Regions from separate parts of the Bradyrhizobium sp. UFLA05-109 genome, predicted to be linked through region 1. Evidence: predicted binding sites of a transcription regulator. Region 1 holds the regulator's gene; the other holds the start of a gene.

Region 1 (5,062 bases):
TCCACCGGGCGTCAGGCCTCGCCGACGCTGCCTGAGGCTCCGGCCAAGGTGACGGTGCGCAACCTCAACTTTTATTACGGCGAACACCACGCGCTGAAGAACATCAACATGACGCTCGGCACCAACCGCGTCACGGCGTTCATCGGCCCGTCCGGCTGCGGCAAGTCGACCCTGCTGCGCATCTTCAACCGGATGTACGATCTCTATCCGGGGCAGCGCGCCACCGGTCAGCTGATGCTGGACCAGACCAACATCCTCGACCCCAAGCTCGACCTCAACCTGCTGCGTGCCCGGGTCGGCATGGTGTTCCAGAAGCCGACGCCGTTCCCGATGACGATCTATGAGAACATCGCCTTCGGCATCCGCCTCTATGAGAAGATCTCCAAGTCCGAGATGGACGACCGGGTCGAGAAGGCGCTGCGCGGTGGTGCGCTGTGGAACGAAGTCAAGGACAAGCTCAACGCCTCCGGCCTGTCGCTCTCCGGTGGCCAGCAGCAGCGTCTCTGCATCGCCCGCACCGTGGCGGTGCGCCCCGAGGTGATCCTGTTCGACGAGCCCTGCTCGGCGCTCGATCCGATCTCGACCGCCAAGGTCGAGGAGCTGATCCAGGAGCTCGCCGAGAACTACACGATCGCGATCGTCACCCACAACATGCAGCAGGCGGCGCGCGTCTCCGACAAGACCGCCTTCATGTATCTCGGCGAGCTCATCGAGTTCGACGAGACCAGCAAGATCTTCACGTCGCCCAGCGACCGGCGTACCCAGGACTACATCACCGGCCGCTTCGGCTGAGGAGACAGGAAATGGCTTCTGAACATACCGCAAAGGCCTTCGACACCGACCTCCAGGAGCTTACGCGGCTCGTTGCGGAGATGGGTGGCCTTGCCGAGCGCATGATCGTCGATTCCGTCGATGCGCTGATCCGCCGTGACGTCGCGCTCGGCCAGCGCGTGGTAGCAACCGACGCCGAGATCGACGCGCTCCAGAAGAAGATCGAGGAGCGCGCCGTGCTCACGATCGCGCGCCGCCAGCCGATGGCTGTCGACCTGCGCGAGATCGTCGGCGCCATGCGCGTTGCGACCGATCTGGAGCGCATCGGCGACCTCGCCAAGAACATGGGCAAGCGCGTCGCCGCGCTCGAGACCGATTTCCATCCGCTAAAGCTGTTCCGCGGCCTGGAGCACATGACCGACCTCGTGCAGCAGCAGGTCAAGTCGGTGCTGGACGCCTATGCCGCGCATGATCTGCCAGCGGCGATGATGGTGTGGAAGGGCGACGAGGAGGTCGACGCGATCTGCACTTCGCTGTTCCGCGAGCTCCTGACCTACATGATGGAGGATCCGCGCAACATTTCGTTCTGCATCCATTTGATGTTCTGCGCCAAGAATATCGAGCGGATCGGCGACCATGCGACCAACATCGCCGAGACCGTCTTCTATATGATCGAAGGTCAGGCCATCGCGGACAAGCGTCCGAAGGGCGACATGACCACCTTCGCCACGACCGTGCCGAACACTTAAGGAGCGACGACGCCATGGGCGCACGCATTCTGGTTGTTGAGGACGAGGAAGCGCTGACCGAGCTATTGCGCTATAACCTCGAAGGCGACGGCTACGATGTCGAGACGGTGATGCGCGGCGACGACGCCGACACCCGTCTCAAAGAGCACATCCCCGACCTGATCGTGCTCGACTGGATGCTGCCGGGCCTGTCCGGCATCGAGCTGTGTCGCAGGCTTCGCGCCAGGCCCGAGACCAAGCAGCTGCCGATCATCATGCTCACGGCGCGCGGTGAGGAGAGCGAGCGGGTGCGCGGGCTTGCGACCGGCGCCGACGACTACATCGTCAAGCCGTTCTCGGTGCCCGAGTTGCTCGCACGCGTGAAGGGCCTCCTGCGGCGTGCAAGCCCCGAGCGGCTTGCGACCATACTCGCCTATGGCGACATCGAGCTCGACCGCGAGAAGCGCCGCGTCGCCCGCTCGGGCAGGCCGATCGACCTCGGCCCGACCGAATATCGCCTCCTGGAGTTCTTCCTGGAGCATCCCGGCCGGGTGTTCTCGCGCGAGCAGCTGCTCGACAGCGTCTGGGGCCGTGACATCTATATCGATGAGCGCACCGTCGACGTCCATATCGGCCGTCTGCGCAAGCTGCTCAATCTCGGCCGCGAGCAGGATCCGATCCGCACGGTCCGCGGCGCCGGCTACGCGCTGGATGATCGTTTCGCGAAGGCTGAGCAAACGTAAAAAAAAGCGCGCCAAATGGCGCGCTGACGTTTCTCGATCAGGCGTCCCGGCCCTGCGCCGGGACGTTGTCGTTTGTGGCTGAACTCAGCGTGTTCCCGGCTTAGCCGGTGCGCGCCGACGATCCGCCGCCGGCTGGTAGGCGACGCGCGAGTGCTGCGCGCAATAGGGCAGGCCCGAGAGCGACTTGCCGCCGCAGAAGAAGAAATCCGGGCTCGAGGGATCGCCGACCGGCCAGTGGCAGGTCGCTTCGTTGAGCTCGAGCAGCGACAGGCGCTGGCTCATCGGTACGACATTGTCATAGGTGATGGGATCGGGCTCCACCTCGACCTCGAAGGCTTGGGCGAGGGCGGTGTTGCCGCGCGAGATCGGCCGGCTCACCCGCATCATGTGCTGCGCGGGGCGTGCCTTGCGCGGCCGGGGAGCCGCCGAGGACGGGGTCTTGGCGCGACCGGACAGGCCCAGCCGGTGCACCTTGCCGATTACGGCGTTGCGCGTCACATTCCCGAGTTCGGCAGCGATCTGGCTGGCCGAAAGCCCGGCTTCCCAGAGCTTTTTCAATTGCTCGACGCGATCGTCGGACCAGGTCAAAACCGTCATTGCACCCTTCCCCTCGCCGCGCGCCAGCCAATCCTTGGGGCCACGTGGCGATGTCTAAGCCTCGAAAAACCCGTGCCGTCAGAATCCCTTAAGGCTCGCCGGGCGCGAAAAACGCACCTGAACGTTACGCCGGTACATGAGGACTTAGAGGATCAGAACTGCTGCACGAGATGTCGTATCTGACAGGAGAAACGCTACAATATGGCGTGACTCCCGCGCAAGAGTCTGCGGCTCCGCGTCCACATGTTCCGTCTTAAAAAACTCTCAAAATCGCCACCGCAAGACTACGGGCCGCGCGCCTCGCACGGCCTTCTGGCGGCATTGACAGCGGTTTTTCCAAGCATAAAATGGTGTCACGTGCCGCCCTTAAAAGGCGGCACGTTTCGTTTTCCGGGCAGGTCAATGATGCGCTGCGCAACGCAGCCTCAGCCGGCCCCAACATCCAAGTGACCGTCATGACCAAGAGCGCCGCGACGCATCTGCTTCCCGTTTTCGCCAGGGCCGAGCTCGGCTTCGAGCGCGGCGAAGGCTGCTGGCTGGTCGCAACCAGTGGCGAGCGCTATCTCGATTTCACATCGGGTGTCGCCGTGAATGCGCTCGGTCACGCACATCCGCATCTGGTCAAGGCCCTGCAGGAGCAGGCGACAAAGCTCTGGCACATGTCGAACCTGTTCCAGAGCCCGGATGGCGAGAAGCTCGCGGTCAGGCTCTGCAACGAGAGCTTTGCGGACTTCGTGTTCTTCTGCAATTCCGGCGCTGAGGCGATGGAATGCGTGATCAAGGTGGTGCGCCGCTATCACGCCACCAAGGGCCATCCCGAGCGCTACCGCATGATCACTTTCGAGGGCGCGTTCCACGGCCGCACGCTGGCAACGCTCGCTGCCACGGGGTCTGCAAAATATCTCGAAGGCTTTGGTCCGCCGATGGACGGGTTCGACCAGGTGCCGCATGGCGATCTGGAAGCCGTCAAGAAGGCGATCGGCCCACAGACTGCGGGCATCCTGATCGAGCCGATCCAGGGCGAGGGCGGCGTGCGCTCTGCTCCTCCCGCATTCTATCGCGCGCTGCGCCAGCTCTGTGACGAGCATGGGCTGTTGCTCGCCTTCGACGAGGTGCAGACCGGCATGGGCCGCACCGGCGAACTCTTTGCACATCGCCGCCTCGGCGTAACCCCCGACGTGATGTCGCTTGCGAAAGCACTCGGCGGCGGCTTTCCGATCGGCGCGTGCCTTGCGACCGCCGAGGCGGCCTCCGGCATGACGCCCGGCTCGCACGGCTCGACTTTCGGCGGCAATCCGCTCGCCGTGTCCGCGGCGAACGCCGTGCTCGACGTCATGCTCAAGCCCGGTTTCTTCGATCACGTGCAGAAGATGTCGCTGCTGCTCAAGCAGAAGCTCGCCTCCGTGATCGACCGCCATCCGGATGTCGTCAGCGAAGTGCGCGGCGAGGGGCTGTTGATCGGCCTCAAGGCCGTGGTGCCTTCGGGCGATCTTGCCACGGCGCTGCGCAACGAAAAGCTGCTCACCGTCGGCGCCGGCGACAATGTGGTGCGCTTCCTGCCGCCCTTGATCGTCACCGAGGCGGAAATCGAGGAGGGCATCGCGCGGCTCGAGCGCGCCTGCACCGCGATTGAATCCACTCTCAAGACGCCGGCGGCAAGCTGATGAGCAAGACGCCCAAGCACTTTCTGGATATCAACGAGCTGCCGCTGTCGGAGCTCAAGAGCATGCTCGCCGCCTCCTCGGCCATGAAGGCAAAGCAGAAGGCGCATCAGCCGGTCAAGCCGCTCGAAGGCAAGACGCTGGCGATGATCTTCGAGCGGCCGTCGACGCGGACGCGGGTGTCGTTCGATGTCGCCATGCGCCAGCTCGGAGGCGAGCCCATCATGCTCACCGGCGCCGAGATGCAGCTCGGCCGCGGCGAGACCATCGCCGACACCGCGCGCGTGCTGTCGCGCTATGTCGATGCCATCATGATCCGCATCCTCAATCACGATGCGCTGCTCGAGCTCGCGGCGAACGCGACAGTGCCTGTCATCAACGGACTGACGCGGCGCTCGCATCCGTGCCAGGTGATGGCCGATCTCATGACCTATGAGGAGCATCGCGGGCCGATCGAGGGCAAGACAGTGGCCTGGACCGGCGACGACAACAACGTTCTCGCCTCCTGGGCGCATGCCGCCGAGCGCTTCAAGTTCAACCTCAATGTCGCGACCCCGCCGGA
Region 2 (5,062 bases), on a different contig from region 1:
CGTCGAACAGGCTTTGCTCGAAATAGGCGTTGTAGAGCCTGGTGTCGGGCAACGCCTCGATCTCGCTGATGGTGGCGAGATTGTAGATGTAGTTGCGCGTCAGCCCGCGACCGTAGATCTCGAAGGCGTTGGCGTAGAAGCGGCCACCCGTCCAGCCAACGAGCTTGTCGAGGTCGGCGTCAACGGAGAAATCGAATCGACCGAAATGGATGGCGCCCCGTGCGACGCCCCCGGAAACATTGCCGATGTTGTCGCCGATATAGGTGAGGCCGAAATTCAGGCCCTTGTTGGCGAGCCCATCGTGCCAGTCGTTGAACCATTTTGGCGTCAACCAATCTGCCACGCTCTCATCCTTGGCACCGGCGAATGCGTTCGTGCTTGCCCACGCGCCTGCAAGGCACGCCGTCACGATTGCGAGCACACTTCGCAACGGAGACATTACTCTGCACACATGGTTGAACCCGGATCGCGTGCTATTTGAGAATGCCCATGCGCCGCATGAAGTAATAGGCGAGGCCCGCAGAGGCGACCATCAGGCAGGCCGCATAGATGAAGCCCTCCTCGACGTCCGTCAGCGGCAGGCCCTTGGTGTTCATGCCGAAGATTCCGGTGATCAGTGTCGGCGGCAGCAGCAGCGTGGTCACGATCGACAGCGTATGAAGATGCCGGTTGCTCTCTTCTTCATTCTTGAAGTGCAGCTCTTCCTCCAGCAGGCGGGTCCGTTCACGGAGCTCAACAATGTCGTGGTCAAGGCCGTCCAGGCGTTGCGCGAGTTTGCCAGCCTGAATTCGCAACTCCGGGGGCAGATCGTCGCCATGCTTCTGGTCAAGTCGATGAAACAGGATTCGAAGTCCCGTCAACTGGCGATGCAGCCGGACGCAAGTGCGACGCTGCCGGCTCAGAATGCTGCGCATCTCCGGCTTGGCATCATCGGCCGCGATCTTTTCTTCGATGCCGTCGATGTCCTGACCAATCCTGTCGGCCATGCGGTCCATGGTGTCGGCGACCTCGTCGACGATCTTCTCCAAGAGAGCTGCGACATTCGCGACGCGGTAGCCGCCCTCGAGCATCCGACGTGTCGCATCGGCCGAGCACAGCGCCTGATGGCGACCGCTGATCAGAAGCTGTCCGGTCATCGCAAAGCGCAGGAACGCGGTTTCTTCGGTCGGGCTCTCGATGTCGCGCACGAGGTCGGAAAACACGCCGTAGACGCAGTCATCGATGACGTGGAGCTGCTGAAACGTGTCCTTGGACAGGAGCAGCTCGCGCGCGAGCGGCGGCAGGCCGGAGGCCGCGATCCACGGCCGCGCCCGCGCATCGGTCAGATTGAAATGCAGCCAGAGCCGGCCATCATGGCTGAACTCGATCGGCTGGTCGATCGGCAGCGCCTCAGCGCTGCCGTCACTGTGCAGGCGGAACGCCCAGACCAGGCCGGGAATAGCCAGCGCAGAATCATCCGTTACGCTGGCAAGCGTTACTTGCTCAACCATGCTCACCCCCACGTCAATGCAGCCCAGGTCCGGGGGGCTGTTTGCCTCCTCCCGACCTTCGCGGGTACTTAATTGGATTACACCAGTGTTACAGTTTGATGATACGAGCCGACGAGATCCGCCGCCCTACTCCGCGGCCAACCCCGTCGCGGCCGCCGCCTGGGCTTCCTTGATGTAGTCGTGCACGACGCGGCCGAACGGCAGGGTCAGGTCGGCGATATAGTGATGCGCGCCGACCACGCGGCGGACCGGGAAATCCGCAACCGGCGCATTGACGTGGGGCACGAGGTGCAGGCGACCGGGCCCCATCCAGGAGCCCTTCGGAACGATGTCGGTGAGGTTGATCGCGACGAGCTGGCAGACCTCGAGCTGGCCGTCGACGCCTGGGATCATCTTCAGATTGATTTGTGTCTTCGACAGCGTGGCGCGGGTGAGATCACCGTTGCCGGCCATGCTCTCGTGCTTGTAGCCCATCGTACCCATGGCGACGAGCTGACCGGCATATTCCAGCGTGCCGGTCAGGGTATCCTTGACGATCTCGAGCTTGGGGTGAGCGTACTTCTTGGGAAAGCCCCAGATTTCGCGCCCCGCCGCGATCGGCGGATCATCGTCGAGATACATCTGTGAGACGAAGTTCACCTCTTCGCCGTGCAGGCGCGCGGGGATCACCAGACCGGACTCGGTGTAGCTGCCGAAGCCGGAGGAGTCCGGCATCCTGATCCATTCGTAATGCACGATCGCTTGGTCGATCGGCTCCAACGGCTCAGGCAGGCCGGCGCGGATCAGGTCCGGATCGGTCTCGTAGGTGATGACGAGGAATTCGCGGTTGATGAAGCGATAGGGACCAGCGGGATAGCTCGGTCCGGCGGCCGGCATGGACGGGAGTCTCAGAACGTCTTCCCTGCGCATCTTTGATCTCCTGTGTGACGCTGGTGTGATGTCCGCCTGGCAGCTGCAAGCCTAACGTGAATTGCTAGCCGCCGTCATTGACTGCGATGTGATGGATTTCCGTCAGGCGCGTGACCCCTCCGTCATTCCCGGCGCGATGGGCCTGCATGTCCGCGATGCATCGGCGCCGCAATTGTCATCACGCCGTCATTGCGGGGCGCAATCGTCCGGGCGAGGCAGGGAGACAGCGCCATGGACGCCCGCACGTCGCAACCGACATATCAGACAAATCAGCCTCCCTCGCGGGGCTGGCGGCCCGAGCGCTGCGATCGCGTCGCGCTGGTGCTGCAAGGCGGCGGCGCGCTTGGCGCCTACCAGGCCGGCGTCTATCAGGCGCTGCATGAGGCCGGCATCGAGCCCGACTGGGTCTGCGGCGTCTCGATCGGTGCGATCAACTCAGCCATCATCGCGGGCAACAAGCCGGAGAAGCGGCTCGATCAGCTTCGCATTTTCTGGGAGCGCATCACCAACCGCAAGATCTGGCACTACACGCCTGATGGCGACGTCTTCCGCCAGTGGCGCAATCTCACCAGCGCGTGGATGACGTCGGCGATGGGCCAGCCGGGCTTCTTCACCCCGCACCAGGTCAATCCCTGGTTCAGCCCGGTCGGCGCCAGGACTGCAACCAGCTATTACGACACGACTCCCTTGCGCGACAGCTTGCGCGAGCTCGTCGACTTCGACCTGATCAACGAAAAAAAGATCCGCTTCGCGGTCGGTGCGGTGAACGTGCTGTCGGGCAACTTCATCTATTTCGACAATGCCCATGATGAGATCCACCCCGAGCACGTCATGGCCTCCGGCGCGCTGCCGCCGGCGCTGCCGATGGTCAGGATCGGCACAGATCATTTCTGGGATGGCGGCATCGTCTCGAACACGCCGCTCCAGCACCTGCTCGACCAGGAGGACGATCTCAACTCGCTGGTGTTCCAGGTCGACCTGTTCAGCGCGCGCGGCGTGCTGCCGCGCTCGATCCAGGACGTCATGGCCCGCCACAAGGACATCATGTATTCCTCGCGCACGCGCCACAACACCGACGTCTACCGCCGGACGCACAATCTGAAGGTCCTGCTCTACAAGGCGCTGGCGAAGCTTCCCGACGAGCAATTGTCCGAAGAGGAACGCCAGCTCAAGGCGAGCCTGCGCAACATGCCGGAGATCGCGATCCTGCATTTGATCTATCAGCAGAAGGCCTATGAGGGCGACGCCAAGGACCACGAATTCTCCGGCACCTCCATGCGCGAGCACTGGACGAGCGGCTACGAGGACACCAAGCGCACGCTGAAGCGCCGCGACTGGATCAAGATGCCCGAGGAAGGCATGGGCCTGGTCGTCCACGACGTGCACCGCGAGACGGAGAGCGCGTAAGGCCTGAAACCGCCTTCGCGCGTGCAGGAGCGCGCCCCCTTTGGGGAAGCTCCGACCAAAAGTGTGAAAACAACCCCATGCACAGTAGCCGACGGCCGGCGGGGACGATCTTCGCATTTTACGAAATTATGTGACGTCGGGCAAATCGGGGGTATTATGGCATCACAGGGCATTGCGCATGACGCTCTTGCCCTAGAGCCCCGCTCCACATCAAGCGTCCTTGCCTGGGCGTCCGCGACGGGCGGTGCAGGACACGAAATCCAGCGGGTCGCTGGCGAGCAGCTCGATTTCCGCCCGCTCCAAAGGCGTTAGCGCGGATCCGAAGCCGGGATCGGCCAGGCGCTGGCGCAAGACGGCGATGGCGGCTTGGTGGTCCGAGTTGGCATAGGCCGTTGTTGCAACCATCAGACCGGGCTCGCCGAAGAAGCGATGGATGACCTCGCCGAGGCTTTTGCGAGTCTTGAAATATTGCAGGAGCATGGCGTCGCGGCCGGCGGGGCCGGCTTCGCTCGCGAGCCGGGCGGCGGTGGCACTCACATCCAGATAGCGCGGCAGCGAGATCGTTTCGCCGGCCTTTGGCACCTCCGTGACGTAATGCAGGCCGCGGTCGCCAACCGCATAGCGGTCGGTCTGAAAGCAGCGGCCCCGCCGGACCTCGGCAATCTGCTCATCCGCCGTCGCGACATTGCTGAACGTTCCGTTCGGCCGTCTCTTGACCCCGCTCTCTTGGGGGCCAAAGGGGATATCCGGCCGCAGTTTCTTCATCAGCGCTCCGAAGATGCCGGCCTCGTGACTGCGGGCCGCGAGCATGTCCTCGATCGGTTCCTGGTCGCATCCACTTGGCGGCGCACTCCCGAACAAGGCCCCGCCGATTCCCTGTCTCTGGCAACGCGCCCCCTCTCCTGCCGCCGCGAAAACGGTTCGCAGCGACCCGGGGTCGAGAGCCTGCACGAGCGCGGAGGGCCTGGTGAGGTCGGCGCTGTGGGCCCACAGAAACAGCCCGATCGCGATGACTGCTCCCACCGTCGTCTCGCGCGTCAGCCCGAACCGGTTGAACTCGGCATCGAACGAAGCCTCTGAGGTCTCGAGACTGGCCTCGTGCAGTGAACTGCGCAGACGTGTGACATCGAAAGCAGACGACGGTCGGCGACCGAAGCTGGCCGCGGCGCCGACTGTCTGCGGCCTCGTGTCGCGCCGCGCAGGCGCGATCAGGGCCATCGAACCGGTGACGGAGACGATCGCGGCGACCCGCTCGG

What was found. Region 1 encodes PhoB, which activates phosphate uptake and scavenging genes when phosphate is short. Its sites were predicted from a motif close to TGTCATNNANCTGTCAT; they were not measured.
Region 2: a site for PhoB is predicted at 2,573-2,589, ahead of Q3C01_RS02280 (acetoacetate decarboxylase). Genes of this name have one in related genera too.

Annotation. Positions count from the first base shown of each region.
Region 1 is NZ_JBBIAR010000042.1:67,262-72,323, forward strand. It holds gene pstB (phosphate ABC transporter ATP-binding protein PstB) at 1-792, shown strand, start outside; gene phoU (phosphate signaling complex protein PhoU) at 804-1,520, shown strand; gene phoB (phosphate regulon transcriptional regulator PhoB) at 1,535-2,242, shown strand; gene Q3C01_RS27860 (GcrA family cell cycle regulator) at 2,327-2,839, opposite strand; gene Q3C01_RS27865 (aspartate aminotransferase family protein) at 3,295-4,503, shown strand; gene argF (ornithine carbamoyltransferase) at 4,503-5,062, shown strand, end outside.
Region 2 is NZ_JBBIAR010000002.1:196,769-201,830, reverse strand. It holds gene Q3C01_RS02290 (carbohydrate porin) at 1-343, opposite strand, end outside; gene Q3C01_RS02285 (transporter) at 474-1,490, opposite strand; gene Q3C01_RS02280 (acetoacetate decarboxylase) at 1,617-2,399, opposite strand; gene Q3C01_RS02275 (patatin-like phospholipase family protein) at 2,631-3,806, shown strand; gene Q3C01_RS02270 (M48 family metalloprotease) at 4,017-5,062, opposite strand, start outside.